Regions from separate parts of the Streptomyces sp. NPDC088254 genome, predicted to be linked through region 1. Evidence: riboswitches for the same ligand, from Rfam matches in the RefSeq annotation. Region 1 holds a riboswitch; each other region holds the start of a gene.
What was found. Region 1 has a riboswitch for cyclic di-AMP ahead of ACIOC0_RS10455 (M23 family metallopeptidase). Riboswitches for the same ligand answer to the same signal wherever they lie in the genome.
Positions count from the first base shown of each region.

Region 2: it holds a riboswitch for cyclic di-AMP, as region 1 does, so the genes downstream of both, ACIOC0_RS28530 (transglycosylase SLT domain-containing protein) here and ACIOC0_RS10455 (M23 family metallopeptidase) in region 1, are expected to answer to the same signal.
Region 3: it holds a riboswitch for cyclic di-AMP, as region 1 does, so the genes downstream of both, ACIOC0_RS37610 (peptidoglycan DD-metalloendopeptidase family protein) here and ACIOC0_RS10455 (M23 family metallopeptidase) in region 1, are expected to answer to the same signal.
Region 4: it holds a riboswitch for cyclic di-AMP, as region 1 does, so the genes downstream of both, ACIOC0_RS00780 (C40 family peptidase) here and ACIOC0_RS10455 (M23 family metallopeptidase) in region 1, are expected to answer to the same signal.

Region 1 is NZ_JBIURQ010000002.1:761,463-769,099, reverse strand. Features, by position in the region: gene ACIOC0_RS10465 (PrsW family glutamic-type intramembrane protease) at 1-1,135, shown strand, start outside; gene ACIOC0_RS10460 (aldo/keto reductase) at 1,206-2,150, opposite strand; gene ACIOC0_RS10455 (M23 family metallopeptidase) at 2,226-3,272, opposite strand; cyclic di-AMP (ydaO/yuaA leader) riboswitch at 3,280-3,438, opposite strand; tRNA gene ACIOC0_RS10450 (tRNA-Met) at 3,791-3,864, opposite strand; gene ACIOC0_RS10445 (dihydrofolate reductase family protein) at 3,964-5,097, opposite strand; gene ACIOC0_RS10440 (MarR family winged helix-turn-helix transcriptional regulator) at 5,148-5,669, shown strand; gene ribA (GTP cyclohydrolase II) at 5,833-6,468, shown strand; gene ACIOC0_RS10430 (ASCH domain-containing protein) at 6,488-6,886, opposite strand; gene ACIOC0_RS10425 (hypothetical protein) at 7,183-7,374, opposite strand.
Region 2 is NZ_JBIURQ010000010.1:311,484-319,120, reverse strand. Features, by position in the region: gene ACIOC0_RS28555 (hypothetical protein) at 1-419, opposite strand, end outside; gene ACIOC0_RS28550 (polysaccharide deacetylase family protein) at 501-1,292, opposite strand; gene ACIOC0_RS28545 (glycosyltransferase) at 1,289-2,821, opposite strand; gene ACIOC0_RS28540 (GNAT family N-acetyltransferase) at 2,870-3,943, opposite strand; gene ACIOC0_RS28535 (HAD family hydrolase) at 4,134-4,958, shown strand; gene ACIOC0_RS28530 (transglycosylase SLT domain-containing protein) at 5,041-5,511, opposite strand; cyclic di-AMP (ydaO/yuaA leader) riboswitch at 5,517-5,703, opposite strand; gene ACIOC0_RS28525 (polyprenyl synthetase family protein) at 6,301-7,311, shown strand; gene ACIOC0_RS28520 (outer membrane lipoprotein carrier protein LolA) at 7,610-7,637, shown strand, end outside.
Region 3 is NZ_JBIURQ010000016.1:205,905-213,541, reverse strand. Features, by position in the region: gene ACIOC0_RS37635 (MBL fold metallo-hydrolase) at 1-734, opposite strand, end outside; gene ACIOC0_RS37630 (Glu/Leu/Phe/Val dehydrogenase dimerization domain-containing protein) at 945-2,123, shown strand; gene ACIOC0_RS37625 (TetR/AcrR family transcriptional regulator) at 2,214-2,816, shown strand; gene ACIOC0_RS37620 (SGNH/GDSL hydrolase family protein) at 2,911-3,696, opposite strand; partial or broken gene ACIOC0_RS37615 (DUF6250 domain-containing protein) at 3,823-4,098, opposite strand; gene ACIOC0_RS37610 (peptidoglycan DD-metalloendopeptidase family protein) at 4,282-5,286, opposite strand; cyclic di-AMP (ydaO/yuaA leader) riboswitch at 5,291-5,449, opposite strand; gene ACIOC0_RS37605 (alpha-galactosidase) at 5,755-7,637, opposite strand, start outside.
Region 4 is NZ_JBIURQ010000001.1:157,835-165,471, reverse strand. Features, by position in the region: gene ACIOC0_RS00790 (ATP-dependent Clp protease proteolytic subunit) at 52-678, shown strand; gene ACIOC0_RS00785 (hypothetical protein) at 686-991, shown strand; cyclic di-AMP (ydaO/yuaA leader) riboswitch at 1,359-1,550, shown strand; gene ACIOC0_RS00780 (C40 family peptidase) at 1,554-2,027, shown strand; gene ACIOC0_RS00775 (ATP-binding protein) at 2,074-2,532, opposite strand; gene ACIOC0_RS00770 (helix-turn-helix domain-containing protein) at 2,745-3,605, shown strand; gene ACIOC0_RS00765 (DUF397 domain-containing protein) at 3,615-3,857, shown strand; gene ACIOC0_RS00760 (8-amino-7-oxononanoate synthase) at 3,900-5,027, opposite strand; gene bioB (biotin synthase BioB) at 5,176-6,450, shown strand; gene ACIOC0_RS00750 (adenosylmethionine--8-amino-7-oxononanoate transaminase) at 6,443-7,637, shown strand, end outside.

The sequences.
Region 1 (7,637 bases):
CGCGACCGGCTTCGCGTTCACCGAGAACATCCTCTACCTGGGCACCGCGTTCGGCACCGACCAGCTCAGCGGCGACAGCGGCATCGCCTCCGTGACCGCGGCGACCTTCTTCGTGCGCGTCATCATGTCGCCGTTCGCGCACCCCCTGTTCACCGTCCTGACCGGCATCGGGTTCGGTATCGCGGCGCTGTCCGGAGAGGGCCGGCGGGTGCGCAAGGTCCTCCTCCCGCTGGGCGGGCTGCTGCTCGCGATGGGCATGCACGCCCTCTGGAACGGCTCGTCGGTCCTCGGCGCGTGGGGCTTCTTCGCGGTGTACGGGGCGTTCATGGTGCCTGCGTTCGGCGTGCTGACCTGGCTGGTGGTGTGGACACGGCAGCGTGAGCTGGGCACGGTCCGCGAGGAGCTGCCCGCGTACGCGGCGGCCGGCTGGATCACTCCGGCGGAGCCGTACGCGCTCGGTTCGATGCGGGCGCGCCTGCTGGCCCGCAAGTACGCCCGGCAGCACCTCGGCAAGCCCGCCGCGCGGACGGTCGCGCAATACGAGGCCTACGCGACGTCGCTGGCGTTCCTGCGGCACCGGGGGCGGCTCGGCCGGGCCGGCGCCGACTTCCTCTCCCGGGAACGGGAGCTGCTCAACGAGCTGTGGCGGCGCAAGGACGTGGCCCGGCCCGCGCTGGAGCACGCGGCCCGTATGACGGCCCCTCCGGTACCGGTGACCGTGCCGCCCTGGCCGGTCCACGGGATGTACGGGCACCAGGCGCCGGGACCGTACCCGCCCCCCGGACCCGTACGACCCGGGTCGTACGGGGGCTACGGGTCGCCCGCGGGTCACGGGGCGGCCGGCGGATCCGGGTCGTACGGGTCTCACGGGGCGCCCGGCGGACCCGGGGCGCACGGAGCACCCGGCGCCTACGGGTCGTACGGGGGACAACACCCGCACGCCGTCGGCCCCACGGGACAGCCCGGGTACGCCGGACAGCCCGGTTACGCGGGACAGCCCGCACCCGTGGGCGGGCCCGGATACGCCGGTCACGCCGCGCCTCCCCCTTCGGGGCACCCCGCGCCCTCAGGACACGCGAGCTCCCCAGGACACAGAGGGCTTCCGACCCACCCGGGCCACACTCCCTACGGGTGACCCCCGGGGAACGGCACCCGCATCAGGCAGGCCTGACGCTCCACCGCGGCTCACGCCACTCCGGGACCGCTCACGCAGAAGCCTCCGTCAGCCGCGCGACCTCCGCGTCCGTCAGTTCCAGTCCGCCCACCGCGAGCAGCGCCGGCAGCTGGTCCACCGTCCGCGCGGAGGCGATCGGCGCGGCCACCGTCGGCTGGGCGGCGAGCCAGGCCAGGGCCACCGTGGCGACCTCGGCGTCGTGCGCCCGGGCGATCTCGTCCAGGGCGACCAGGACCCGCCGGCCCCGCTCGGTCTCGAGGTGCTTGGCGGCGCCCTCGGCCCGCGCGCTGTCGACCGTCGCGCCGGGCCGGTACTTGCCGGTGAGGAATCCGGAGGCGAGCGAGAAGTAGGGGACGGCGGCGAGGCCGGCCTCGGCGGCGGTCTCCTGCAGCGCGCCCTCATAGGTGTCGCGGGAGACCAGGTTGTAGTGGGGCTGGAGGGCCACGTACCGGGCGAGTCCCTCGCGGTCGGAGAAGTCCAGGGAGGCGCGCAGGCGCTCGGGCGAGATGTTGGAGGCGGCGATGTGCCGCACCTTGCCCGCCTTCACCAGCTCGTCGAGCGCGCCGACGATCTCCTCGACGGGCACCTCGGGCTTGTCGAAGTGGGTGTAGTAGAGGTCGATGTGGTCGGTGCCGAGGCGGCGGAGGGAGGCGTCGGCGGCGGCCTTGATGTTGGCGGCGGTCAGCCCCTGGTAGTCGGGGTGCTGGCTGACCTTCGTCGCGACGACGACGTCGTCGCGGTTGCCGCGCGCCCGGAGCCACTTGCCGATGAGCGTCTCGGACTCACCGCCGCTGTTGCCCTCGACCCAGGCGGAGTAGGAGTCGGCGGTGTCGATGAAGTTGCCGCCGGCGGCCGTGTAGGCGTCCAGGACGGCGAAGGTGGCCGCCTCGTCGGCGGTCCAGCCGAAGACGTTGCCCCCGAGGGCCAGCGGGAAGACCTCGAGGTCGGAGGAACCTAGCTTGCGCAGAGAAGTCATGCCTCACTTCAACGCGAAGGCCGGAGGTGCGCATTCCGCACCTCCGGCCAAGAGTTCGCAAACGTCAGGGAGACCTCAGGGGTTGAGTCCCTTGTCCCGCAGCCAGGCCGCCGGGTCGATGCCGGAGCTGCCGCCGCCGGGGTGCACCTCGAGGTGGAGGTGGGCGCCGGTGACGTTGCCGGTGGCGCCGACGCGGCCGATGACCTCGCCGGTGGTGACCTTCTGGCCGACGCTGACGCTGATGGAGGACTGGTGGGCGAACCAGATCTCGGTGCCGTCGTCCAGGGTGAGCACGGTCTTGTACCCGTACGACCCGTCCCAGCCGGCCGAGGTGATCGTGCCGCTGTGCACGGCCTTGATCAGGGTGCCGGTGGGGGCGGCGAAGTCGAGCCCGGTGTGGTGCCCGGAGGACCAGTAGGCGCCGGCCTCACCGAACGTGGAGGTGAGGGTGTACGAGGAGGTCGGCAGCGTGTACTGGCCGGCGAGCTTGGCCAGGCGCGCGGCCTCGGCCTTCTCCGCGGCTTCCTCGGCGGCCTTCTGCTTCTCGGCGGCGGCCTTGGCCTCCGCCTCCTGCTTGGCCTTCGCGGCGGCGTCGGCCTGGGCCTTGACGGCAGCCGCCTTGGCGGCCGCGGCCGCCTTGGCCTCGATCTGGGTCTGCTGCGACTCGGCCTGCGCCATGATCCGGCTGCGGAGCACCTCACCGGCGTCGGCGGTGCTCTCGGCGACGGTCTGGTCCGCGGTCGCGGTGGCCACCGGCTCGGCGGCGACGCTGCCGAAGGCGGCGAGGGCCGGTGCGCTCTCCTGGGGGGTGTCATCGTCGGAGATGAGGGAACCCACGGAGGGGAGGTCCGGCAAGGAGATGGAGACCGGCGGCTTGCCGGTGTTGGCGCTGGCCATGCCGGCGCCGCCGACGGCGGCGATGACGCCGACGCCGAGAACGGTGGAGCTACGGGCGAGTCCGCCGCGCTGCTTGGCGACACGATGCCGGCCGCGAACCGGGCGAACGGACTCCGCGGTGGGGTTCCATTCCTCCCAGGGGCCCTCGTCGGTGCGGTAGCTGCCATAGCCGAACGTCTGGCTGGGCACGGAGGGGGCTTCTGCGGCAGGCCGGTTGGACGCCACGCGGGCGTACTCCTTTCCTTCCGTCGCCTACCGGGTTAGCTGACGGGTTCGGAGCGGGAAGGTCTCCTACGCGCGTAAACCGGCCGTTGTCATACGGCGGCTTCGCGTGATTCACCCCATGGTGGTGGTTCCCCGGTTCCCTTGCGGGATTCGGCGCGTGCGCACGGAGCCGACTCTTGTGTCGGCTGGGACGACCGCGCTGCGTTATCGAACGTTAATAGACTCAGGGGCATGTTTCCAAGCCGTTCTTCTTGATCAACAACATTTCTGGCCTGGACGTTCTCCCCATGAGCGGTGAAAAACGGGCGAGTTGACCGTCCCTCCGCCCCTACGGGTCTCTCCTGCACCGGACACCCCAGGTCACGGGCGCCCGGACGCCATGCGCAGGGCGCTCATACGGTCACCTCGCGTGACGGCGATCAAGGGAATCATCCCTCCCGGGCGGTACGCGGGGTAGACCTCTGGAGGGAGACGCACCGAGGGCCGGAATCCAATGGATTCCGGCCCTCGGCCTTCAGTAGCGGGGACAGGATTTGAACCTGCGACCTCTGGGTTATGAGCCCAGCGAGCTACCGAGCTGCTCCACCCCGCGTCGGTATGACACCAGTGTAGACCATGCGCGGGACCCCCAATGACCACCGCCCGGATCAGGGGCGCTCAGGGCCCCGACAGACCCGACACCGGGGTGCGCTCAGGGTGCCGTCAGGTGACTGTTGGGAACTTCGGCGCGCTCCTCGTACTCGGGCAGCACCAGCACCTCCACTCCCGCGGACGCCAGCAGCCCGCTGCCGTCGGCCCTGCGGACGAAGGTGTCGGGCTCCCGCCAGGCCGTCACCACACGGCGGACGCCCGCGTCCAGGATCAGACGGGCACAGGGGGCCGGCCGGGAGGAGCGCTGCGCGCAGGGCTCCAGGCTGCTGTACACGGTCGCCGTGGCCAGCCGGGGATCCGCGGGGTCGATCTTCGCGAGGGCCGCCTCCTCCGCGTGGACGACCGGGTCGCCGCCCTCCCGCGAGTGACCGCGCGCCAGCTCCGTCCCGTCGGCGGCCACCACCACCGCGCCCACGCTGAACGCCGTCCGCGACGGCGGGCAGGCGGCCGCCAGCTCGCAGGCGAGGGCCAGCCAGTGCCGGTCGGCGGCGACGGGCAGCGGTCCGGTGCCGGGCGCGGTGGGCTCGTAGCGGGTGAGGACGACGTCCTCGATGCGCCGCGTCTCGACCAGTCGCAGCCGTCCGCCCTGATAGCCGCCGGGCCCGAAGAGCCGGGGCGCGTCGGCGTCGCCGACGAAGAGGGGGGCCAGGACGAGCTGGATCTCGTCGGCGAGGCCTTGCTGGAGGAGCTGAGTGTGGATCGTCCCGCCGCCCTCGACCATGAGGCGCCCCACACCCCGGACGTCATGCAGGTGTTCGAGGAGCCGGCGCCAGTCCAGGGCGGGGCCGAGCGGGACGACGTCGGCGGCGATGCCGAGCGAGCGGGCGCGCCCGGCGCCCTCGTCGGTGGTGTAGACGACCTTCTCGCCGCCCGTGTGCCAGAAGTTCGCCGCCGGGTCCAGCTCGCCGGAGCCGCTGACCGTGACCTTGAGCGGGTACTCAGGGCGGCCCGAAGCGACCCGGGCGGCCCTGCGGTCCGGAGAGTTGACCAGGAGCCGGGGGTTGTCCGCACGGATGGTGCCGGCACCGACCAGGATGGCGTCCACCGAGGCGCGCACCTCGTCGACCCGGTCGAAGTCGGCGGGGCTGGAGAGCAGCAGGCGCTCGGGGCCGGTGTCGTCCAGGTAGCCGTCGAGGGAGACGGCGGCGGACAGCAGGACGTACGGGTACGGCATCGCGCGACCTCTCCCTTGGTTCAAGTTTGAAGCAAACTTACACTGGTGGCATGACGACCCGCTGGCTCACCCCCGAGGAGCAGCGCGCCTGGCGCGCTTACGTCGCCGGTTACCTCCTCCTGGAGGACGCCATCGACCGGCAGCTCCAGCAGGAGGCCGGCATGCCCCATCTCTACTACTCCATCCTCGCGAACCTCTCCGAGTCGCCGGAACGCCGGCTGCGGATGACGGACCTCGCCGAACGGCTGAAGATCACCCGCAGCCGGCTGACGTACGCGGTCACCCGGCTGGAGAAGGACGGGCTGCTGCGGCGGGAGGACTGCCGCCGGGACAGGCGGGGAAGCGTCGCGGTCCTGACCGACGAGGGCATGACGGTCCTGGAGAACACGGCGCCCGGCCATGTGGACACGGTCCGGACCTTCCTGTTCGACCGGCTCACACCGGAGCAGGTGGGGCAACTGGAGGAGATCTTCACGCAGGTCACGCGGGGACTCCAGGGTGACGGCGAGGAGAGCCCGCCGGAGGACCTCCCGTGGCGCCGCCGGTCGTCGCCGTGCTCCGGAAACGAGTGAGGCCGACCGGGCACGAGTGAGGCCGGCCGCTCGCACCCGTGCCCCGCATGGCCCACGTCACAACCGGCCCCAGTTGCTTCAAAGTTAAAGCATGGGATAGCGTCAGGCTCGGTCGATCTGCTTCAAATCTGAAGCATCCGTTTCCCGGACCGGGAGGACCCGCATGCCCGACACCCCTGCCGCCACCCCGCGAGCCCGCGTCCGGGTGCCGCTGCGTTTCGGCGACGGATACTCCGTCGACGCCGAACTGGTCACCTTCCACGGCCTGGCCGACGGCCGGGAGCACGTCGCCGTGGTCCTCGGCGACCCCGGCCCCGTCCCCCTGGTCCGGCTGCACTCCGAGTGCCTGACCGGCGACGTCTTCGGCTCCGCCCGCTGCGACTGCGGCCCCCAGCTGCGCGAGGCGGTCGAACGCATCGCCGACCGCGGCGGCGTGCTGCTCTATCTGCGCCAGGAGGGCCGCGGCATCGGCCTCTACAACAAGCTCGACGCGTACGCCCTCCAGGACCAGGGCCTGGACACCTACGAGGCGAACGCCGCGCTCGGCCTGCCGGAGGACGACCGCGACTACACGGCCGCCGCCCAGATGCTGCGCGCCCTGGGCATCTCCGGGCTCGACCTGCTCTCCAACAACCCTGACAAGGCAGGCCAGTTGCGAGCGCTGGGCATCGACGTCCTGGACCGGGTGCCGACGGGCGTCTTCACCACCGAGCACAACGTCCGCTACCTGCGGGCGAAGGTCATCCAGACCCAGCACACCCTGCCACTGGCGAGCCTCACCGAACTCAGCGTCGGCTGAACCCCGTAGTACTGCGGGACTAGGCCGTCTCCACGACCCGGAACGCCAGACACACCACGGGCGTGTCGTCCTCCACCGGCGCGCCCTCGGAGTCCCAGAAGCGGCGGTGTCCCGCCCGCCACTCCTCCAGGTCGGCGTCGCCTTCCCCCTCGGCCGCCGCGTGCGCCCAGGTCACCTCGGCGAAGACGGTCCGCTCGACGCCGGTGACCTCGACGGTCGCGACACGCACACCGTCGACGTCGACCAGCGCGAGGCGCTCACCGACGTACTCCAGCCCCTCGGTCTCCTCCACGTACTCCGCGAGCAGCCCGGTCGTGGCCCTCTTCGACCCTTCGAGCACGAGGGAGTTGAGCCGCACCCGCATCTCGTCCGGGCTGCCGAGCTCCAACGCCCGCATACCGTCCACCCGTGGCCACATCGTCGTCTCCTCTGCCCGTAGGGGTCCGGCTCAGGGACCCGGCTTCGTCAGCGGACCCCATCTGCGCCGGCCGACAGCAGCCCGCCGAACGCGGCCACCGAAGCAGCATGATGGTCCCCACACCGACGATCACACCACCGCATAACCCCTACACACCGTGCGCGGTCCCCGAGCAGCTCTCGGGCCACGGCCCGGACCCCGCGTCGAGCCGTAGATCCGCGGATGGGCGCTGAGTCGGTGCACATGGGGGAAGCGTCCTTCCGAGAGGGATCCGGGCGAGGGACCGGAGTTCGGCGTCAGGCGAGGAGATAGGCCGCGGCCCGGGTCGCCTCGGCGGACGCGGCGTCGCCCGGCGCGTCGGCGTACAGATCGGGAAGCTTCGCGTCGCGGTAGCGGTCGAGCAGACCAGGAAGCTCGTCCCGCGACGCCTGCGGGATGCTCCGGGCGGAGGCGAGCGCCGCCTGCACCGCGTCGGAGGCGGTCGCCAACTTCCCGTCACGCAGAGCCCGCCGGGGCTGCCCGATGGGATCGGCGTCCGCAGTGCGTTGTCGTGCACGGCTCGCGCGGCCCGCGTCGGCGAGGACGACACGCCCTTTTCCGCCTGCGGTCCGCGGGCCTCCAGAACGTGTGCCCGAAAGCGACGCATCAGCGCGCCCGTCCCCGAACCTCCCACCCCGGCGACGACGCCCCCCGCCCGAGGCCAGACAGCGTTTCTGGCCCGGACACAGCACCGCACCCAGCCACCCCGAAC
Region 2 (7,637 bases), on a different contig from region 1:
GACGCCCAGGGGTAGCGCACCGCGTCGTACAGGATGGCGGGCGGGGCCTTCAGGGCGAACAGCAGGGTGGCGCAGTGCGCGGCCGGCCACCAGGGCGCGGTGCCGGCGCGCCGCAGGCTCAGGACGAATCCGCCGGTGAGGACCAGCAACGCCAGGTAGTAGGCGGGCGGGAGGCGGTCGAGCAGCCCGTATTCGCCCATCTCGCGGAAGCCGATGCGGGGCAGGGAGTACACCCACAGTGCGGCTGCGAGCAGCAGCGCGGTCGCGGCGGGGCCGGGCGTGCGGCGCGGGAACCGCAGGGGTCTCCGGCCGCGTCGGGTGCTCCGCTCCGGGCGGCCCGGACCGGTGACGGCGTCAGGGCCGGGAGCGGGCGGTGGCGCGCCGCTCCCCTGCGCCGGCACGGGCACATGTGACTGCACGCTGGGGCTCCCTCCCCGGGCCGAGTACGGAAACGCTGTCCACGTCGATCGCCGCGAAATGCTCCGGTCTTCCAGGACGGTTCAGCCGGCGAACACCGGCCCTCGCACGACGGCTCGGGCGCGCCGGTACCACCGCCAGCCGACCGTCAGGGGCCCGTCCCGGTAGGGGGCTACACGGGCGCCGCCGCCCGTGAGCCACGTCTCGACGTCGGTGACGGTGTGGCCGCGGCGCACGATGAGACGGGCGATGCGGTAGCGCTCGTCCCGGTCCGAACTGAGCGCGTGGCGCACGGCGGTGGCCGTCTCGTAGCCGGCGGCGGCGGCCGTACGGCGGACCCGGCCGCTGTTGTAGCCGTGCGGGTAGGCGAGATGACGGACCGGGTGGCCGAGGGCGTCCTCCAGCACGGCTCGTGAGGCGCGCAGTTCGCGGGCCAGCGCCCTCGGACCCAGGGTGTCCAGCTGGGCGTGGGTGACCGTGTGACTGCCGATCTCCATGCCGGACTGCTCCAGCCGTGCCGCGTCCGCCAGCGTCATCATCGGTGCGGGCGGCAGCAGACTGCGTCCGCCCGGGGCGATGGCGCCGGTGGTGAGGTAGGCGGTGGCGGACAGTCCGCGTCCGGCCAGCGCGTCGGCGGTCGGGCCGGGCAGGTCGGCGAAGCCGTCGTCGAAGGTGAGCAGTACCGGCCGGGCCGGCAACGGCACCCGCCCCGCGAGGTGGTCGGCGAGCGCGCTGATGGTGACGGGTGTACGGCCGCTGTCGACGACGGCGTCGAGATGCCGGCCGAACTCCTTCGGACCGACCGCGAACTCGGCGATCCAGTCCGGCGGGTCGTCCGTCACGGCGTGATACAGCAGCACCGGTACGGCGGTCATCGCGCACCTCCCGCCGGCGTGAACGGCCCGTCCGCAGATCGCCGAAGGGGGCCGCCGAGTGCTCGCCGGGCGCGGAGATAGCCCACGGGGCCGCACAGCATCCCTCTGCGCTGCAGCCGCGACAGCCGCCGAGGCCAGGCGTGCGTCCGCTCATCGTATCCCCCGGGCGCACTTCGCACACCGGCTTCCACGCCGGCGCTCGCACCCACGAGAGCGCCACCGCCCGCACCCGCGCGCGCCTCCGTCTCGGCCCCCGCCTCCCGGCCGGCCGTCAGCGTCTGGGCGTGGGCGAGCCCCCGGGGCAGCCGGGCGAGGAACGCCGGGAGGAGAGAGGGGCGGTTGACGAGTAGGGCGGTCAGGTAGGCGGTGAGGCCGGCGCCGTAGCCGTACGCCTGGTCCTCCAGGTCGCGCCAGGTCTCCCGGTGGTGGTGCCAGACCAGGGCCAGCGGCGTGTAGTGCAGCCGGTGGCCCTGGGCGAGGACGCGGACGAACCCGTACAGGTCGTCGCCCCCTCGGGCCGGGGTGCCGGCGCCGGTCGCCGGGTCGAAGCCGCCGACCGCGCGCAGCACGTCCGCCCGGAACGCCATGTTCGCGCCGGAGCCGAACCGGCCCGCGGTGAAGGGGAACAGCGGCTCGTCCGAGGGCGGGTCGTACGGGTCGTACGTCCGTGCCGTGAAGCCCTTCGCGAAGCCGCCGTGACTCTCCAGCAGCACCTGGGCCGGGGTGCGCAGCCGGGCGGGCAGGATCAGGCCGGTGACGCAGCCGAGGGCGGGGTCGGCGGCGAAGGGCGCGGTGAGTTCGGTGAGCCAGCGCGGGTCGGCGACGACGTCGTCGTCGGTGAAGGCGACGACCTCGCCGTGCGCGGCCCGGACACCCCTGTTGTGCGCGACGGCGAGACCGGGCACCGGCTCGACGACGTGGCGGACCCGCTCGCCGTACTTGCGTTCGATCAGCTCCCGGGTGGTGTCCGTGGTCGGCGCGTTGTCGACGACGACGATCTCGAAGTCGGGATGGTCCTGGGCGAGCAGCGAGTCGAGCGCGTGCGCCAGCCGGTCGGCGCGCTCGCGGGTGGCGACCACTACGGTGGTGAACGGCACGGGAGGCGTGGAGACGGTGGTGGACGGTGCCGGAGGCGCGGTCGGCGCCGGCCGTGGGCCCACCCGCTCCCGGGCCTGCGCGGCGAGGACGGTCCTGGGGTCGGCGCCCTCCGGGACCCGTCCGAGCAGGGTGCCGACCGGCCGGCCGCCCCTCCTCACCAGGAGGTAGACCTCGCCGTACGTGACGGGCGGACTGCCGGGCCCGGGCCTCAACGTCACCTGCCCACCGGCGTCCCCAGCGGCACCGGCGTCCGGAGCGGCACCGGCGTCCGGAGCGGCACCGACGCCCCGACCGACACCGACGTCCCTGTCTGCACCAGCGTCCCCACCCGCGTAGGCGACCCCGTCGGGCAGATCCAGTTCGGCGACCTGAACCGGATCGATGTCCAGGAACCTTCGGATCTCCCGCTGTACCCGTGGCGCACGCGACACGATGTGCTCCCCTCTCCCGAACCGCCGGCTCCTCCCCGCCAACCGCCCTCACCTCCCCCGGATCCGGCCCGCGCTCCTCAGCGCCCGGTTCACCGCCGCGGCCAGCCTCGGCCGGCTGCGGACGAAGTGGTGGGCGCGGCGGGACGGCTCCCGGCTGAGCCAGTGCAGTGCGGCGCCCGCCCACGGCCGCGTCCAGGCACCCTCGTACACGGGCAGCTCACCCGTTCTCAGCGAGTCCTTGTACTCGGCCGCGCCGCGCCCCAGATCCAGCAGGCCGATGCCCTCGGCGGCGGCCGCCTCCGCCATCCGCAGATGCAGCACCAGACCCGGCGAGTACTTGGCGAACGCCGGGTCGTAGGCGGGGAACCAGCAGGCCAGGACGGCCGTCGACCGCAGCCCGAAGTGGGCGGCGACGGGCCGCCCGCCGGCGTAGAGGACGGACAGCGCGCCGGAGCAGTCGGGGGCGCGCGTCTCGGTCGCGAGCCGGTGCACGAGCCGGGTGATCCACTGCCGGGCGAACCGGTCCCGGCGTCCGGTGCGCCGGTACTGGGCGGACTTCCACGCCATGAGCGTGCGCAGCGCGGCGGGATCCCGTTCGTCGAACACGAACCGCAGCGGTCCGGCGTGCCGGCCGAGCCTGCGCTCCTTGGCGAGTGTCGTCCTCAGGAACTTGGGCGACTGTGCGCGCAGGACGGACTCGTAGGTCTCGTACCCCTTCTCCACGTCGATGACGTAGGAGGCGTACTCGGCTGCCGCGTACCGCGTGAACAGGTTCTGCTCCGCCTCCAGGTTGTCGAAGGCGAAGCTCGACAGGGAGCAGGCGCACATCAGTTCGGCCGCGTCGAGCCGGAGCCCCGGGCTCAGTACGGCCCCCTGCGCGTCGCAGACGCCGTACGCGAGGGCCTGCCCCCGTCCCAGCGGGCCCCGCTCGTGGGGCAGGAAGCCGACCGGTTCGCGCCCCTCGTACACCACCGCCACGCGCGTGCGCGGGCGCACGCGCCCCACGGCGTCGGCGAACTCGGGTTCCATGAAGGGGTTCCGTGGAGCGGCCGACGCCGCGCGCAGCACGCGCCACCGCTCCCGTTCCCCCTCGCCGAGATCCTCCGGATCCAGCACACGAATACGTCCACTGTTCAACCTGACCCCCCGATCAAGTCCCCCGGACACTGTGGACGGTACCGCTCCAGACGGTACGAGCGGTAGGTAGCGGACCATGTTGTTGCCAACCGGTGCAGAACCGCCCTTTCCCTCCCTGTGGGAGCGGTTGCATCGGCGGTGAGTTGAGGGTGTCCGGGATCCGTATTCTCTGGTCATGGCCGCACCTCACGCATATGCCGCGCGCTCCGCGTACGCCCTCATCGCCACCGACCTGGACGGAACGCTGCTCCGCGACGACGACACGTTCTCCGACCGGTCGCTCGACGCGCTCGCACGGGTCGCGGCCGCCGGCGCCCGTCACCTCGTGGTGACCGGCCGTCCGGCGCCACGGGTGCGGCCGCTGCTGCGGATCCTGCGGAGCAGGGGGCTCGCGGTGTGCGGACAGGGCGCGCAGGTGTACGACATCGCGGCGGACCGCCTGCTGTGGTCGGTCACCCTGGACCGGGAGCTGGCCGAGGTGGCCCTGGGCAAGATCGAGGCCGAGGTCGGTCAGGTGTACGCGGCCGTCGACCAGAACGGCGTCGACGGGCTGACCCTCATCGAGCCGGGCTACCGGATGCCGCACCCGACCCTGCCGGCCCTGCGGGTCGGCTCGCGGGAGGACCTGTGGTGCGAGCCGATCAGCAAGGTGCTGCTGCGCCATCCCACCCTGTCGGACGACGAGTTGGCGGCGACGGCCCGCTCGGTGGTCGGTTCGCTCGCCACCGTCACCATGTCGGGGCCGGGCACGGTGGAACTCCAGCCGTCCGGCGTCACCAAGGCGACGGGACTCGCCCTGGCCGCCGAGCACCTCGGTCTGCGGCCTCAGGACACGCTCGCCTTCGGCGACATGCCCAACGACATCCCCATGTTCGACTGGGCGGCGTGTGGCGTGGCGATGGCCAACGCCCATCCCGAGCTCAAGGCGGTGGCCGACGAGGTGACGGCGTCGAACGAGGACGACGGCGTGGCCGTCGTCCTCGAACGACTCTTCCCCTAGGCGCACGGGCCCTACGGGGCTACGGGCCCTACGTGTCCACGGAGCTCCGGGTACTGCGGGTCTCCGGGCCCTAGGGGTACGTCTAGTACGCGCCGAAGACGTTGTCGATGGAGCCGTACCGGGCCGCCGCGTAGTTGCAGGCGGCGGTGATGTTGGCGACCGGGTCGTAGGGGTCGTACGCGGTGCCGGCGACGTGGTACGCGGCGAAGGTCGGGTCGATGACCTGGAGCAGCCCCTTGGACGGGGTGCCCTTGGCCGCGTTGGAGTCCCACAGGTTGATGGCGTTCGGGTTGCCCGAGGACTCGCGGATGATGTTGCGGTAGATGCCGTGATAGGTGCCCGGGATCTTCTTCTCGGCCATGATGGCGAGCGACTGGCGGATCCACCCGTCCAGGTTGTTGGGGTAGCCGGCGAGCGTGGTCTCGGGGACGGCGGTGGTGGCGGCCGAGGCGGTGCTCGCTCCGGCGATGGGGAGGGCGAGAGCGGCGACGCCGGCGCAGGCGACTGCGATGGCGCGGGTGAAGCGGCGGCGGTGCTGAGTGGCAGCGGACATGGGGGCGTTCCTCTCCGGCGCCTGCGGGGTGAGCTGTCGGGTTCGGGCGGGAGCTGCCCGGTCGGCGCCGTGGGGTACGGCGACACGACTTCACCCCGAGCCGGCCCGGTACGTGCGTGACGTACTCCGGTCCGGCGTTCTGCCTGGGTCCCCCGCTCCTGCCGTGCGCGAGTGGTTCGTCGATGGGAGTCGCCGGACGGCGGCAGGATGAGGCGTCTGTCCGGCTGGCCGGGAACGTATGCGAGAGCACATGTCCGAAACAAGTGTCGGAATCACGGAAAACCCCTATTGACCTTGGTCTGGTGTTTATGGGGCGCTTGATCCTTTGCATTCGGCAAGCGTCAACTCGCGTGACGCGCTGGGGGATCCGGGGGTCGGCGGATTCCTGCACCTCCGAGGGGAAAGTGAGCCAACTCACCCGCGATGACAAGACCGACTAAAACGGACATCAAGTTCCAAGTCGCTTTTAAAAGGGCGTGAGCGAAATCCGATGGAATTCACGGAGCGGAATGTCTGATTTGCTGCTCAGGTTCCGATTTATTTAGTGAGCGTCGTGAGATTCGGCACACCGGGGGACGTCGTCGGCCGACGGGGTGGAGGGGAGGTTTCCGGGGTACCGGCGCTTCGCGAGCCGGACGCGGCCTCTCCCGGTCGGGCGACGTGGGGCCGGGGGGCGTGGGGGCTTATCGGTGATCGAAACATGACCGGATACGCTGACTTGAGTGATGTCGGCGACCTATCGACAAACCGTGTGAGCGCCAGCGGACACCAGCAGACAGGAGACCCCTCGTGACCGTCGTCGGGCCGTTTGGGCTGAGCGTGCGGGACCAGGCTCTGGAAGCCGATGTCCAGGCCGGATTGGCGGCTGTCGAGGAAGGCCTGTTCGAGGCCACCAAGAGTGCGGTCCCCTTCATCACCGAGGCCGCGCAGCATCTGGTGAAGGCGGGCGGGAAGCGGTTCCGGCCGCTGCTGGTGATGCTGTCGGCGCAGTTCGGGGACCGGCACGCGCCGGGCATCGTGCCGTCCGCCGTGGTGGTCGAGCTGACCCACCTGGCCACGCTCTACCACGACGACGTGATGGACGAGGCCGAGGTGCGGCGCGGGGTGTCCAGCGCGAACACACGGTGGGGCAACTCGGTCGCGGTGCTCACCGGCGACTTCCTCTTCGCCCGCGCCTCCCACATCCTCGCCGACCTCGGGCCCGAGGCGGTCCGGGTGCAGGCGGAGGCGTTCGAACGGCTGGTCACCGGCCAGATCCTGGAGACGGCCGGTCCGACGGACGGCCGGGACCCGGTCGAGCACTACCTCGACGTGCTGGGCGGCAAGACCGGCTCGCTGGTCGCGGTGGCGTGCCGCTTCGGCGCGATGATGTCCGGCGCAGACGAGACGGTCGTCGACGTGCTCACCCAGTACGGGGAGCGGCTCGGGGTCGCCTTCCAGCTCGCGGACGACGTCCTGGACATCGCCTCGGACTCGCGCGAGTCGGGCAAGACGCCCGGGACGGACCTGCGGGAGGGCATCCCCACGCTGCCGGTGCTGCGGCTGCGGGAGCGCGCGGAGCGGCTGTCGCTGCCGGAGGACATCGCGCTGTGCGAACTGCTCGACTCCGACCTCAGCGACGACGCGCGGCACGCGGAGGCGCTGGCCGCCCTGCGGGCCCACCCGGCGCTGGAGCAGGCCCGCGCGGACACCGTGCGGTACGCCAAGGAGGCGCGGGCCGCGCTGGCGCCGCTGCGGGAGTGCGAGGCGAAGCGGGCGCTGCTGGAGCTGTGCGACGCGGTGGTGCACCGGGCGGGGTGACGCCCCGCCACTGAAGGGCGCGTGCCTTCACCCCTGAGCGACCCCCTGGGAATCTCCTTCACCCCGTCAGGTCACCCTGCGCCCCCTACGGGTCCCCCCACCCGCTCAACCCCCGTGTCATACCGCAGGCGTACGCGTAGTTGCGCCCTCGGGTTGACGTATCCAGGCGGGTTGTTTGGTCATATGGAAACCACGGAAATCACCACCGCTCACCGATTCGGGTGAGAATGGCGGCTTGTGGTGGGGACCGTCGCACCCGAGATGACCAGCCGCCGCCGACGACGGAGGTAAGGCACACATGGCACCGTTCGCATCCGACGACCGCA
Region 3 (7,637 bases), on a different contig from region 1:
TGCTCCTCGCCCGTGACGACCCAGGAGGCCCACAGGGTGTGCTGCGTGTTGCGCAGGCCCCGGCCGCAGAAGTGGCGGGCCGGGGTGGCGGTGAGGGTGAGTCCGCCGACCTTCGTCGCCTCGTGCCAGTCCAGCTCGCGCACCCGGTCCGCCGAGACGCCCCAGTGTTCGAGGTGGGCGCCCACTCCGAGCGGCGCCGCGAACAGGGTGTCGGTGCCGGCCAGGGCCTTGATCGTGGGCAGGTCCAGGTGGTCGTAGTGGTCGTGCGAGATGACGACGACGTCGACCGGGCCCAGGGCCGCGAGCGGCAGCGGGGCGGGGTGGAGCCGCTTCGGGCCCGCGAAGGGGAAGGGGGAGCAGCGCTCGCCCCACACCGGGTCGAAGAGCACCCGGTGTCCGTCGATCTCCGCCAGCACGCTGGAGTGGCCGAGCCAGGTCAGCCGCAGGCCCGTCGCGGCCGGCTTGGCCAGGTCGGCGACGGTGGTGGCGTGCACGGGGAGCGTGCCGGCCGGGGCGCGGCGGGTGCGGGTGTCCTTGTCGAGGAACGCCTTGGCCAGGTCGAGTGCGGAGCCCGAGGGGCGGGTGCGCGCCGGGCCGCCGGGGTTCTGGAAGACGCCGTCGGCGAAGTGGGGCGATCTGCGGATGCGCGCCAGGCGCTCGCCGCTCGGATCCGCGCCGAAGGCCTCGGGCCGGAGCGCGCGAAGCCCTGAGCGCGGGGAACGGGAACCGGCCACGGTACCTCCAGGGTGGAATCGCTGAGGGTTCCATTATGGTCGGCCCCTGTGACAACGCGGGGCCGACCCCGGCGCGGGCGCCGCCCTCGCATCGACCATGAACGTCCGGCCCCGCGCCGACACCGGCGCCCCGCCCCGCGTTGACACCGCTGTCCGCCACTCCCGATACTGACCTGCCGTTCAGTGATGGCCCCAGGTCGAGGAGCCCGTATGACCGCCCCCCTGCTGTCCCTCACCTGGACCGACGACGTCACCGGCCGGCAGGGCTTCCTGGTCGTCGACCGGCTGGTGCGCGGCGTGTGCAGCGGGGGCCTGCGGATGCGGGCGGGCTGCACCCTGGAGGAGGTGACCGGCCTCGCCCGCGGCATGAGCTTCAAGGAGGCGCTCCACTACGACCCCGAGGCCCGTTACGTCCCCCTCGGCGGCGCCAAGGGCGGCATCGACTGCGATCCGCGGGACCCTGGGGCATACGGGCTGCTGGTGCGGTACCTGCGGGCGGTGCGGCCGTACGTCGAGAGCTGCTGGACCACGGGTGAGGACCTGGGGCTCACGCAGGACGTCGTCGACCGGGCCGCCGCCGAGGCGGGTCTGGTGTCGTCGGTGCAGGCCGTCTATCCGCTGCTCGACGACGAGGAGGCGGCCCGGAGGCGGCTCGCCGACGCCTTCGCCGTCGAGGTGGACGGCATCGGTCTGGACGAGCTGGCCGGCGGCTGCGGGGTCGCCGAGTCGGTGCTCACGGCGCTGGACCGGGCGGGAGTGCCGTACGCCGGGACGCGGGTCGCCCTCCAGGGGCTGGGCACCATGGGCGGGGCCACCGCCCGCTTCCTCACGCGCGCGGGGCTGACGGTGGTGGCCGTCGCCGACGTCAAGGGGACGATCGCCAACCCCGAGGGCCTGGACGTGGAGGCGCTGCTGGCCGCGCGGGACGCGTACGGCACCGTCGACCGCGCCGCCCTGCGCCCCGGCGACCGTGAGCTGCCGGGCGACGCCTGGCTCTCGGCGGACGTGGAGGTGCTGGTGCCGGCGGCGGTGTCGTACGCGATCGGGGTCGAGGAGCAGGGGCGGATCACCGCCCGGTGGATCGCCGAGGCCGCCAACATGCCCGTCCTCTCGGCGGCGGAGGAGCTGCTCCACGCGCGCGGGGTGTGCGTGCTGCCGGACGTCGTGGTCAACTCCGGTACCAACGCCTGGTGGTGGTGGACGCTCTTCGGCGACATCGGCGCGGACGCGGACGAGGCGTTCGCGCACATCCGACGCTCGATGCGGGCGCTGGTCGAAGGCGTCCTCGCGCGCGCGGAGAGCGACGGCACGACCCCTCGCGCCGCCGCCCACGCCCTCGCCGCCCAGCGCCTGCCGGCGATCACGCGACGGTTCGGCGATCACCGCTGAGGCGGGGCGCACCGGGTGACGGCGCGGGCGTGTGCAAAGAGGGCTGTGAGCACGTCGGTGCAGGTCGCGGGGGGTGTGTAGGGTTGCCGCGTGGCGAGAGTCCGGTTGAGCGTGGCCGAGCGGCGTGAGGAGCTGCTGCGGGCGGCCATCGAGCAGATCGAGGCGCGGGGCGTCGCGGCGGTCAGGATCGCCGATGTGGCCGCGTCGCTCGGGGTGAGCAACGCGCTGGTGCTCTACCACTTCGAGACCAAGGAGAAGCTGGTCGCCGCCGCCTTCGCGCACGCCGCCCAGGACGATCTGGCCCGGCTGCGCAAGCTGCTGGGCCGACGGGCCCCGGCCCTGGCCCGGCTGCGGTCGGCCGTGCGCTGGTACGCGCCCACGGGCCAGGCCAAGGGCTGGCGGCTGTGGATCGAGGGCTGGGCGGTGTCGCTGCGCGAGCCCGCGCTGCGGGAGGTCGCGCGTGATCTCGACCGGCAATGGAAGGCGGCGCTGGCCGAGGTGATCGCCGAGGGGGTGGCCGCGGGCGAGTTCCGCTGCCCCGACCCGGCCGGCGCCGCCCTGCGCCTGACGGCCCTGCTCGACGGTCTCGCGGTACAGCTGACGTCCTACCAGGGCGGGGTGTCCCGGGCGAAGGCCCACGACTGGGTCGAGGAGACGCTCACCCGGGAACTCGGTCTGCCGACGGGGAGTTGAGCAGCAGGCAGCGTCCGGGTGGACGCGCCCGCGCACGGCCGGCCGCGCGGAGGGGCCGCTCGCGCCGACGCGGTCCCTCCGCGCGGACGGCCTCTCACGCCACCGACTGGATCCACATCTTGATGTCGTCCGGCGACAACGCGCCCTTGGCCGTGACGTGGTCCCCGGAGGACTCCCCGCGCAGCCTGCGGCCGATCCACGGCACGAGGTACTCGCGCGCCCAGTGCACGTCGTCGCGGCGGACGTCGAGGGCGCCGCGCGGCGGCAGCGGCGGCCAGGGCTGCTCCGGGTCGGCCGGGATCTCCAGGCCGAGCACCTGGCCGGCGCGCAGCGCCACGCGCGTGTGCCCCTCCGGGGAGAGGTGGAGCCGGTCGTGGTCCCAGGCCCGCCGGTCCTGCACGGACTTCAGCGACCACAGGTCCAGCACCGGACAGCCGTAGCGGTCGGCGATGGCGCGGACGTGCCCGTTGTAGGTGGCGATCTTGCCGCGCAGGTGCTTGAGGACGGGGACGCCTCGGGTGTCGAACCCGGTCGTCACCATGACCGTGCCGCACACCGCGGTGAGTTGGGCGATCGCCCGCTCGAACCGCTCGGCGACCTCGTCGGGGTCGGTGCCGGGACGGAGGATGTCGTTGCCGCCCGCGCAGAAGGAGACGAGGTCGGGCGCGAGTTCGACGGCCCTCGGCAACTGGTCGGCCATGATCTGGTCGAGCAGCTTGCCGCGCACCGCGAGGTTCGCGTACCGGAAGTCGCCCTCCGGCCGCCGGTCCGCGAGCAGTACCGCGAACCGGTCGGCCCAGCCGACGAACGCCCCGTCGGGCCCGGGGTCGCCGACGCCCTCGGTGAAGCTGTCCCCCACCGCCACGTACGACCCGATCACTGATCTGCTGTCACTCTTCGAATCGTCTGCCACAGCAGTGCATGATTCACCGTCGAATGTGACCTACGCGACCGTAGGCAAGGGTTGACTGGCGGTGAGAAAGGACACCCTTAAAGAATTTGCCAATCAAGGAATAAGGGACCACACGCGGAAGTCGTTGATGCGGAAGCGGCTCCACGTGGTGCGGAACGCGAAGTGCCCGCTGATGCAGGGCTCGGGGTCGGTGTGGTCGAACACGAGCGGTCCGTTGTTCCGCCACCGGACGGTGGAGCCGTCGGACACGATGCGGACGTGGTTCGGCTCGCCCGCGACGAGCAGCGGCTCGGTGCAGTCGTGCAGCAGCGGCCGCTCCCCCGGCCGGCCGACGTAACGGCGCATCCGGGTCGTGGTGTTGGAGTTGGAGGCCGTCTTGGGGAACGGCTCCTTCGTGACGCGCGGAGTACGGCGGACGGCACGGAAAGCGCTTGCCGGGCGAGAGGCGGAGCTCGCCGTGCCCTCGCCCCGCCACCGCTGTCGACACCCCGGGAGCCCCGCCACGAGACCGCAACACGACGATCACGGACTCGTGGCGGCCACGGGGGCCCGTCAGCCGACGGAGACGCCGCGCGCGCGGAGGTAGGCGACCGGGTCGACGTCGGAGCCGTAGTCCGGCGTGGTGCGGATCTCGAAGTGCAGGTGCGGTCCGGTCACGTTGCCGGTCGAGCCGGAGAGGCCGACCTGCTGGCCGGGGAAGACGCTCTGGCCGGCCGAGACGGAGAGCGCGGAGAGGTGGGCGTACTGGGCGTAGTAGCCGTCGGCGAGCCGGATGACGACCTGGTTGCCGTACGCGCCGCCCCAGCCCGCGGAGACGACCGTACCCGCGCCGACGGCCTTGAGCGAGGTGCCGGTCGGGACGACGAAGTCGACGCCGGTGTGGTAGCCGCTGGACCACATGCTGCCGGACATCCGGTACGGGGTGCCGACGGATGCGTTGGACACGGGGAGGCTGAAGCCGGAGACGTTGCCGCCGCCGCGGGTGGTCTGCCCGGCCGACGTCTTCGTGGCGGACCTCGAAGAGTGCGAGGACTTCGAGGAGTGCGAGGACTTCGAAGAGTGGGAGGACTTGGGGGCGGACGACTTGGAGGAGTGCGCGGAGCGCGAGCCCTTCGACGCCGTGTCACCGGAACCGGCGGCGCCCGCGGAACCGGCCGCCGCCCGCTTGCCGATCGACAGCTTCAGGCCGGGGTGGATGAGCGAGGGGTCCTCGCCGACGGCCTCGCGGTTGTCGGCGTACAGCTTCTGCCAGCCGCCGCGCACGTGCTGCTCGTCCGCGATCCTGGAGAGGTAGTCGCCGGACCGGACCGTGTAGGTCGTGGTGTTCGCCGCGGCCGGGGCCTCGGCCGCGGCGGAGCGCTGCGCGACCGGGACGGTCTGCACGGGCTTGTCCGAGACGGAGGAGACGGACTGGGCCGCCGACTGGGCGGGAGCCGCGTGGGCGCCGGCGGCGCCGATGAGCGGGAGGGCGAGAGCCGCGCCGCCGGTGCCGGCGGCGGCGATGGAACGGCTGAAGCGCGGAGCCTTGGGACGGCGGTGCTTACCCTTCGCGGGCATGGCGGGTTCCTCTCCGGCGCCTGCGAGGTGAGCTGTCGGGTGCGGGCTGGAGATGCCCGGCCGCGCCGGAGCGCGGCTTTACCCCAAGCCTGTTCCGGAGACCGGAACAGGCGGTCTTGCCTGTGGGTCCCCCGCTCCTGCCGTGGACGGGTGAGTGTCTGCGGGTTCCGGTCGGCGGCAGGATTCGGCGTCCGTCCGGATTGGCGTGAAACCTAAGCGACCCGGACACGCGACGACAAGCGACACGTGCCCCGGTGACGTCCGCGTCGTGATCCGCTGCGCCGTGCTCCCGTCACACTCCGTGCACCAGGTGACGCATTCTGCGGGAAACACTCATGAAAACTCCACGAATTACGTGAACATGGCTAATGACGCACGGTCACGAATATGACGCTGCTCACGCCGCACCGCTCAGCGGCCCTTATTCCAGACCGAGTTGAATGAAGGGCATCAATTCGGGCAGAGCGCTCAGATACGGCACAGACGGACAACCGTCGCATCGAGGTCACCGCGCAGTCCCGTGCGCAACCCGTGATGCAACAGCACCGCCCCCCGGTGCACTTCGCCCGTTTCGAGGCATTCGTACGACGCCTTCGGGTCGAGGCTGCGCAACCGTACCGCCGGCGCCGGCTCGCCGTAGCGCTGCGACTGGAGCCAGGCGAGGACGACGCTCTCGCCCCCGCGCACGTACTGCACCGCGCTCAGGCCGCCCTCGGGGGCGCGCAGCCGATGGAGGTCGCCGTGCTGGACGAGGGGCCGGATCTCCTTGTAGAGATCCACCCAGCGCCGGGCCTCGGCGAGTTCCTCCTCGGTCCACTCGGACAGGTCGCCGCCGACGCCGAGCACTCCCGCCATCGCGCTGACGAACCGGAACCGCAGCGAGCTGACGCGGCCGTTGAGCTGGGTGTTGGGACTGTCGGTGACCCAGGCGGCCATCACCCGCGCGGGGTGGATCTGACTGAAACCGTGCTGGATGGCGAGTCGGTCCAGCGGGTCGGTGTTGTCGGAGGTCCACACCTGGTCGGTACGGCTCATGATCCCGAGGTCGATCCGCCCGCCACCGCCCGAGCAGGACTCGAAGGCGACACCGGGGTGCGCCTCCCGCAACCGGTCCAACAGAGCGTACAGGCCGCGCACATGGTCCACCCAGAGCCGCTGCGGATACGGGTCGTCCGGCCAGCCGGCATCGGTGAAGCAGCGGTTGAAGTCCCACTTGACGTAGTCGATCGGGGCACTGGACAGCAGGGTGTCGAGCCGCTGCCAGAGGTACTCCCGGACGTCCTCGCGGGCGAGGTTGAGGACCAGTTGGTTGCGCAGTTCCGTGCGCCTGCGTCCCGGCTGGAACTGCACCCAGTCGGGGTGCGCCCGGTACAGGTCGCTGTCCGGGTTGACCATCTCGGGCTCGACCCAGATGCCGAACTGCATGCCGAGCGCGTGCACGTACTCGGCGAGCGGCTTCAGGCCCTTGGGGAAGCGGTCGGGGTTGGGCGTCCAGTCACCGAGCCCCGCGTGGTCGCCGGTGCGCGCGCCGAACCAGCCGTCGTCGACCACGAACAGCTCGACGCCGACGGCCGCGGCGCGGCGGGCGAGGGTGGCCTGCTGCTCCTCGGAGATGTCGAAGTAGGTGGCCTCCCAGGAGTTGAACAGCACCGGCCGGTCGCGCTCGGCGTCGGGGATCACGTGGGCGCGCTGGTAGGCGTGCCAGGCGCGGCTGGCGCCCCCGAAACCCTCGTCGGTCCACAAGCCGGCGAAGACGGGCGTGGTGAAGTCCTCGCCTGGCGCGAGCAGCGTCAGGCCCGAGTCGTCGTGGCCGGCGCCGCCGGTGATCTGCACGCGGGCGTCGGGCAGTTGGGCGACGGAGATCCGCCAGGACCCGGACCAGCCCAGGGCGCAGCCGTAGACCTCGCCGCGCTCCTCGGTGGCGTCGGCGTCCAGGGCGACCCAGGGCAGGTGCTGGTGGCTGGTGTGGCCGCGACGGCTGCCGATGACCTTCTCGCCGTAGGTGAGGGGCGCGCGGGTGAGGCGGGACTCCGCGGCCCAGCGGCCGTGCAGCTGGGACAGCCGCCAGCCGTCGCGGTCGGGGATCGTCCAGACGGCGGAGTCGGCGCGCAGCAGCTCCAGTGGCTCGTCGCCCTGCCCGCCCTCGTGGCGAAGGGTCGTCCAGCGCTCCACGACGTCGCCGCGCATCCGGTAGTGCAGGGTGACGGCCAGTCGGCCGTCGCGGAAGCGCAGCCGCAGCTCGTCGCCCTCCTCGCCGCCGTCCGTCTCATGGCCGACGAAGGACCACTCGGTGCCGCGCCGTCCGGGGGTGCGCACCGACAGGGCGGGCCGCACGAAGCGGGCCCCGCCCT
Region 4 (7,637 bases), on a different contig from region 1:
AACGTCACGTACATACTGTACGTTCTGTACAGAACAGAAGGAGGGGCACCCATGACCCGACCGCTCGCCCGCCACGTCCTGCCCGAGTTCACCGAACGCACCGGCACCGGGTACATGACCCTGGACCCCTACTCGAAGCTCCTGGAGGGGCGGATCGTCCTGCTGGGGACGCCGGTCGACGACACCGCGGCGAACGACGTGATGGCCCAGCTCATGTACCTGGAGCACCGGGACCCGGATCGCGACGTCTCGCTGTACCTCAATTCCACCGGCGGTTCGTTCAGCGCGATGACGGCCCTCTACGACACGCTCCGGTACGTCGGCTGCGACGTGGCGACCACCTGCCTCGGCCGGGTCGGCGCCCACGCGGCCGTGCTGCTGGCGGCGGGCGCGCCCGGCAAGCGGTACCTGCTGCCGGGGGCCAGGGTGGTGCTCGGCCAGCCGGCGCTGCCGGAGCCGGTGCGGGGGCAGCCCAGCGACCTGGCGATCCAGGCCGAGGAACTGATCCGCACCCGCACCCTGATGGAGGAGCTGCTCGCACGGCACACCGGGCGCAGCCCGCGGCAGGTGGCCGCGGACCTCGAACGGGACCAGATCCTCGACGCGCGGGAGGCCGTGGCGTACGGACTGGCGGACGGGATCGTGCCGGACCGCCGGACCGGCCCGGGCGCGAGGTGAGCCGCCGATGCTGCCCGAACTGCCGCCGCTGCCCGCGCTGACCCGCGCAGAGGCCGAGCTGATCGACGGTTACCTGGCGGCGGTCGACCTGCTCGGCCGCATCAACCCCGCCCGCCACGGGGACACCTACCGTGGGCTGCGCGCGGCCCAGGCGCTCGTGGGCCGGGCGGTGGCGCTGCGGGACGCCCTGACGCTGATGCACCAGCGGGGCGAGCACGAACTGCACGCGCCGACGCTCGCGCGGGCGCTGCGCGTGCTGGACGGGGAGCGCAGGGCGGCGCGCGTCGCGATGCCGCCGCTCTCGGACGGCTGACGGGGTGCCCGCCGGACCCGGACGGGTGGCCCGGCGCGCCCCTCGTCCGGCCCGGAGCCGAAACGGACCAAATGGCGTACGGCTGTTCGGAGGAGTTGTCGCTGCTCCTTATGGACCCTTGCGGTTGCGCGCCGGGACCGCCGAGCGGGAGACGCGAGGGATTCCGGTGCTGGTCGGAGGCTCACAGCGGCCGGACATCTGATCGATCATCAGCTTGTTCACCCGAACAGGTGAGTGGTGAGTAACCCCACAAATACCCGGTTCCGTTGGGATTTTCGGACATCGATAGGCCAAGATCCCTGACTGACGACAAGACCCCGCCACAAGCGGCGGGGCGATCCGCGCGGACGCCGAGTCCTGCCGCCGTTCGGATGACAGGTCGACAGAAGTGCATCGGCAGGAGTGGAGGACCCAAGCACGACGGGTCGCCGGCACGGTCGTCTCCGCACTGGAGGCGCCGGGTCGAGCAGCCCTTGGGGTGAAGCCGCGCGAGCGGCCGGGCAACTTTGTCAGCCCGAATCCGACAGGTCATCCTTCACAGGCGGCTGACGAAGGGTTGCGCATGACTGCGCTCAATCGTGTCCCGTCGCTCATGGCCCGGGCCGGTACGGCCTCGGCGTTCGCCATCGCCGCCGTCGGCGGCTCGATCATGGTTCCGGGCATCGCCGCCGACGCCGCGGCCGCCACGCCGGCGTCGAAGGCACTCCAGGTCGCGGCCTCGAAGAAGGGATCCCCGTACAAGTACGGTGCCACCGGCCCGAACAGGTTCGACTGCTCCGGGCTGACGATGTACTCGTACAAGAAGGCGGGCAAGACGCTGCCCCGTACGGCGGCCCAGCAGTACAACAAGACGCGCCACATCGGGGCGTCCGGCCGCAAGGCCGGAGACCTGGTGTTCTTCCACTCGGGGTCGAACGTCTACCACGTCGGGATCTATGCCGGGAACGGCAAGATCTGGCACTCGCCGAAGACGGGCGACGTGGTGCGGCTCCAGAAGATCTGGACCAAGAGCGTCTGGTACGGCCGGGTCAAGTAGTCCCGCTCTTCGGCCCCCCGCCGGCCGCCAGGGCCTGTCCGGCGCGTCATGCCGCGGGCGCGGGGCTCGGCGGAACCGGTTCCGCCGGGAGGGCCCACGGAAGCTCGATCGACACCGTCTTGCCGCCCTCCCGGGTGGGGCGGACGCGGAGTCTGCCGCCGTGCTCGGCGGTGAGACAGCGGATGATCACCATGCCCCGGCCGTTGTCCTGCTGGACAGCGGCCGGCAGGCGTCTGGGGAAGCGGGGGTGGCTGTCGGTGACGCCGATGCGCAGGCGCTCGTCCCGGTCGAGCACGAGGTCCACCGTGAACGTGGGCGACAGCCCGAAGGTGTGCTGAACGGCGTTGGTGGCCAGTTCGGAGACGATGAGGCGGATGGTGTCGGACACGTCCGCGTCCGCCGGCAGTCCCCACTCCCCGAGGGTGTCGAGTGCGAAGGCGCGGGCCGTGGACACCGAAGCGGGGTCGCTCGGCAGAGTGAGGGAGGCTTCCAGATGGTCTGCCATGGCGACGTCGTCCCTTTCCCACGGGACCGGAGTCCGACACGGTGCGGATGGTTCGAGTACGGTCCCGGACTGGTGCTTCGTCGCCAGAGTGCCATCACCGCCTCACGCCCGGGCGGCGATCCACCAAGAAGTGCATATATCTGTCGCCCGATGCGGTGAACTCTGCTACGGCAGAGCGTATTTGCACGGCCCCCAGGAGTGAGGAGCGCTCCATGCAGCACGGTCCCGCGGTGCGCCGCCGGAAACTGGGCGCGGAACTGCGGGCGTTGCGCACCGGGGCCGGCCTCACGAGCGATGAGGCCGCGCGGCTCGTGGGCTGGCACCAGTCGAAGGTGAGCCGGATCGAGACCGGCTCCAGCGGTGCGAAACCGGCCGATGTGCGCTCACTCCTCGACGCCTACGGCGTGGGCGACCCCCAACTGCGCGAGGTCATGCTCGCGTTGGCCGGCCTGGACGACGGCGCCGGAAGGGACCACTGGTGGCACGCCTACCGGGGTGTCCTTCCGCCCACCTACCGGGACTTCATCAGCCTGGAGTCCCAGGCCCGCGCGATGCGCACACTGGAGACGACCGTGGTCCCGGGCCTGCTCCAGACGGCGGAGTACGCCCGCGCGGTGACCCGGGCCGCCGTGGGGGGAGTTCCGGAGGAGCGGCTGGACACGCTGGTGGAGGTGCGGCTGACCCGGCAGGAGGTGCTGCGGGCCCGTCCGCCGCTGGAGCTGGACGCGGTGCTGGACGAGGCGGTGCTGCGCCGGGAGGTGGGCGGTCCCGAGGTCATGGCACGGCAGCTGGAGCGGCTGATGGAGGCGGCTCGGCTTCCCCAAGTGAGGCTGCAGGTACTGCCGTTCACTGCCGGGGCACATATCGGCGTCACCGGCCCCTTCGTCGTCTTCTCATTTTCGAGCACTTCTGATCTTGACGTGGTTGTTCTCGACCACTTGACGAGTACTCTCTACCTCGAGCGGAAAGAAGACCTCCGGGTCTACACGGAGGCCTTCAACGCCCTTCAGGCGAACGCGCTTTCGCCCGAGGACTCCCTGGAATACATCGCCGCGATAGGTGACGGCGTGTAAGGAGGCACCATGACCGCACTGCCTCGGCACGTACCCTCCAGCACCGAACTCGCCGACCTCTGCTGCCCGGACGGTCTGCGCTGGCTGCGCAGCAGCCACAGCACGGGGGCCAACAACTGCGTGGAGACGGCCCGCCCCCGCTCGGGACCGTGGTCCGGCCTGCTCGCCGTACGCGACTCCAAGGACCCGGACGGTCCCGCCCTGCTGTTCTCCCCCGAGAGCTGGACGGGCTTCACCGCCGCGTTCCGCTGATTCCTTCCCCTTCTCCCCGGCGCACGGCCGTGTCGCACCCGCTCACGGCCGTGTCCCGTCGATCACCCGTACAGCGTGTTCGATCTGCCGCTCGGTGAGGTCCGCGCGGGCGGTCAGCCTCAGACGTGAGACGCCGTCGGGCACGGAGGGAGGACGGAAGCAGCCCACGGCCAGGCCGGCCGTCCGGCAGTCGGCCGCCCAGCGCAGAGCCAGCTCCGGGGACGGGGCCCGCACGGAGACGACCGCGGCGTCCGGACGCACCGCTTCCAGGCCCGCGGCCGTCAGCCGGGCGTGCAGCTCACCCGCGACCGCACGCGCGCGTGCGGCGCGTTCCGGTTCCCGGCGCAGCAGCCGCAGGGCCGCCAGGGCCGCTCCCGCCGCCGCCGGGGCGAGTCCCGTGTCGAAGATGAACGTCCGGGCCGCGTTGACCAGGTGGTCGATCACGCGCGCGGGACCGAGCACGGCCCCGCCCTGACTGCCCAGCGACTTGGACAGCGTCACCGTGACGACCACGTCGTCCGCGCCCGCCAGTCCCGCCGCGTGCGGGGCGCCCCGGCCGCCGTCGCCGAGCACCCCGAGGCCGTGGGCGTCGTCCACGACCAGACCGGCGCCGTGCTCCCGGCACGCGCGCGCGAGGGCGGCCAGCGGGGCCGCGTCGCCGTCGACCGAGAAGACGGTGTCGGAGACGGCGACGGCCGGGCCGTCGTGGGTGCCGAGCGCCTTGCGCACGGCGTCCGGGTCGGCGTGCGCGACGACCTGGGTGACGCCGCGGGCGAGCCGGCAGCCGTCGATGAGCGAGGCGTGGTTGCCCGCATCGGAGACGATCAGCGAGCCGTGCGGTGCCAGCGCGGTGACCGCGGCCAGGTTGGCGGCGTAGCCGGAGGAGAAGACGAGCGCCGCCTCGGCGCCGCAGAACGCGGCGAGTTCGCGCTCCAGTTCGGTGTGCAGCTCGGTGGTGCCGGTGACGAGCCGGGAGCCGGTGGAGCCGCCGCCCCAGGTCCGGGCGGCACGCGCCGCGCCCTCGGTGACCTCGGGATGGCGGGCCAGCCCCAGGTAGTCGTTGCTCGCGAGGTCGAGCAGCGGGGAGTCGGCCGGCCGGGGGCGCAGGGTGCGTACGAGTCCGGCGCGGCGGCGCGACTCCGACTGCTCGTCGATCCAGCCGAACGCCATGGGTCCTCCGGGTCTTTTGTAGGTAGCGGACAGACACTAGCGGCCCGGCCGGTCCCCCATGGTGTGGCAATACCCACACGTCGAAGCGGGTGTGTTGTCCGGTCCCTACCTTGGCCCGGAGCGGGTCGGTAGGACAGGATCGGCTCTCATGGACCTGCTGAACACGCTGGTGGACAAGGGGCTTCGGCGCGAGCTGCCGACCCGCGAGGAAGCGCTGGCCGTGCTGGCCACCTCCGACGACGACCTGCTCGAAGTGGTGGCCGCGGCCGGCAAGGTGCGCCGGCACTGGTTCGGCCGACGGGTGAAGCTCAACTACCTCGTCAACCTGAAGTCGGGGCTGTGCCCCGAGGACTGCTCCTACTGCTCCCAGCGGCTGGGCTCCACGGCCGGGATCCTCAAGTACACCTGGCTCAAGCCAGACGAGGCTTCCGAGGCGGCCGCCGCGGGGCTGGCCGGCGGCGCCAAGCGGGTGTGCCTGGTGGCCTCCGGGCGCGGCCCGACCGACCGGGACGTGGACCGGGTCTCCAAGACGATCCAGGCGATCAAGGAGCAGAACGAGGACGTCGAGGTGTGCGCCTGTCTCGGGCTGCTTTCCGACGGCCAGGCCGAGCGGCTGCGCGAGGCGGGCGCCGACGCCTACAACCACAACCTCAACACCTCCGAGGCCACGTACGGCGAGATCACGAGCACACACACCTACGCCGACCGGGTGGACACCGTCCGCAAGGCGCACGCGGCGGGCCTGTCGGCGTGCTCCGGTCTGATCGCCGGAATGGGCGAGAGCGACGAGGACCTCGTCGACGTGGTGTTCTCGCTGCGTGAGCTGGACGCGGACTCGGTGCCGGTCAACTTCCTCATCCCGTTCGAGGGCACCCCGCTGGCCAAGGAGTGGCACCTCACCCCGCAGCGCTGTCTGCGCATCCTGGCGATGGCGCGGTTCGTGTGCCCGGACGTCGAGGTGCGCATCGCGGGCGGCCGGGAGGTCCATCTGCGGACGATGCAGCCGCTCGCGCTGCACGTGGCCAACTCGATCTTCCTGGGCGACTACCTGACCAGCGAGGGCCAGGCGGGCAAGGCAGACCTGGAGATGATCGCGGACGCCGGGTTCGAGGTGGAGGGCGCGGGCGAGGTCACGCTGCCCGAGCACCGGGTGGCGGCCGGCGGGGGCGGTGGCTGCGGCTCGCACGCCGACGCCGGGGCCGGGTGCGGATCCGCGCAGGGCGCGGGCTGCGGTTCCCACGCCGGCGGCGGTTGCGGCTCGCACGAGGGCGGCGGGGTGTGCGGCTCGCACACGGCCGCCGAGGAGGTCAAGAGCGCGGGCGTCGCGGGGTCCGTCGGCGCGCCGGCGGCCGGCGAGCCCCGTACGGACCTGGTCGCCGTGCGCCGCCGGGGCACCGGGACGGACCTCGCGCCCAATGCCTGAGCTGGGCGTGCCGGAACTGCTGGACCTCGACCGGCGGCATGTGTGGCATCCCTACGGCCCGATGCCCGGCCGGTCCGAACCGCTCGTGGTGGAGTCGGCGAGCGGGGTCCGGCTGCGGCTCGCGGACGGCTCGGGCGAACTGGTCGACGGCATGTCGTCCTGGTGGTCGGCGATCCACGGCTACGGCCACCCGGTGCTGGACGCGGCCGCGCGGGAGCAGTTGGCCCGGATGAGCCACGTCATGTTCGGCGGGCTCACCCACGAGCCCGCCGTACGGCTGGCGAAGCTCCTCGTCGACATGACGCCCGACGGTCTCGAGCACGTCTTCCTGGCCGACTCGGGATCGGTGTCGGTCGAGGTCGCGGCCAAGATGTGCCTGCAGTACTGGCGCTCGCTCGGCCGCCCCGGCAAGCAGCGGCTGCTGACCTGGCGCGGCGGCTACCACGGCGACACCTGGCAGCCGATGTCGGTGTGCGACCCAGACGGCGGGATGCACGACCTGTGGACGGGGGTGCTGCCCCGTCAGGTGTTCGTGGACGCGCCGCCCGCGGAGTACGACGAGGCGTACGCGGAGCGGCTGCGCACCGCGATCGAGCGGCACGCGGACGAGCTGGCCGCGGTGATCGTGGAGCCGGTGGTGCAGGGCGCGGGCGGGATGCGGTTCCACTCCCCCGCGTATCTGCGGGTGCTGCGCGAGGCGTGCGACGCGCACGACGTGCTGCTGGTGTTCGACGAGATCGCGACCGGGTTCGGGCGCACGGGCGCGCTGTTCGCGGCGGAGCACGCGGCGGTGACGCCGGACGTGATGTGCGTGGGCAAGGCGCTGACCGGCGGCTACCTGACGATGGCGGCGGCGCTGTGCACGCCCCGGGTGGCCGACGGCATCTCGCGGGGCGAGGTGCCGGTGCTGGCGCACGGGCCGACGTTCATGGGCAACCCGCTGGCCGCGGCCGTCGCCTGCGCCTCGATCGAGCTGCTGCTCGGGCAGGACTGGCTCGCCGAGGTCCGGCGGATCGAGGCGGGGCTGCGCGAGGGGCTGGCGCCGGCCGCCGCGCTTCCCGGTGTGAAGGACGTCCGGATCCTGGGCGCGATCGGCGTCGTCCAGCTCGACCACGAGGTGGACATGAAGGCCGCCACGGACGCGGCCGTGCGCGAGGGCGTGTGGCTGCGGCCGTTCCGCGACCTCG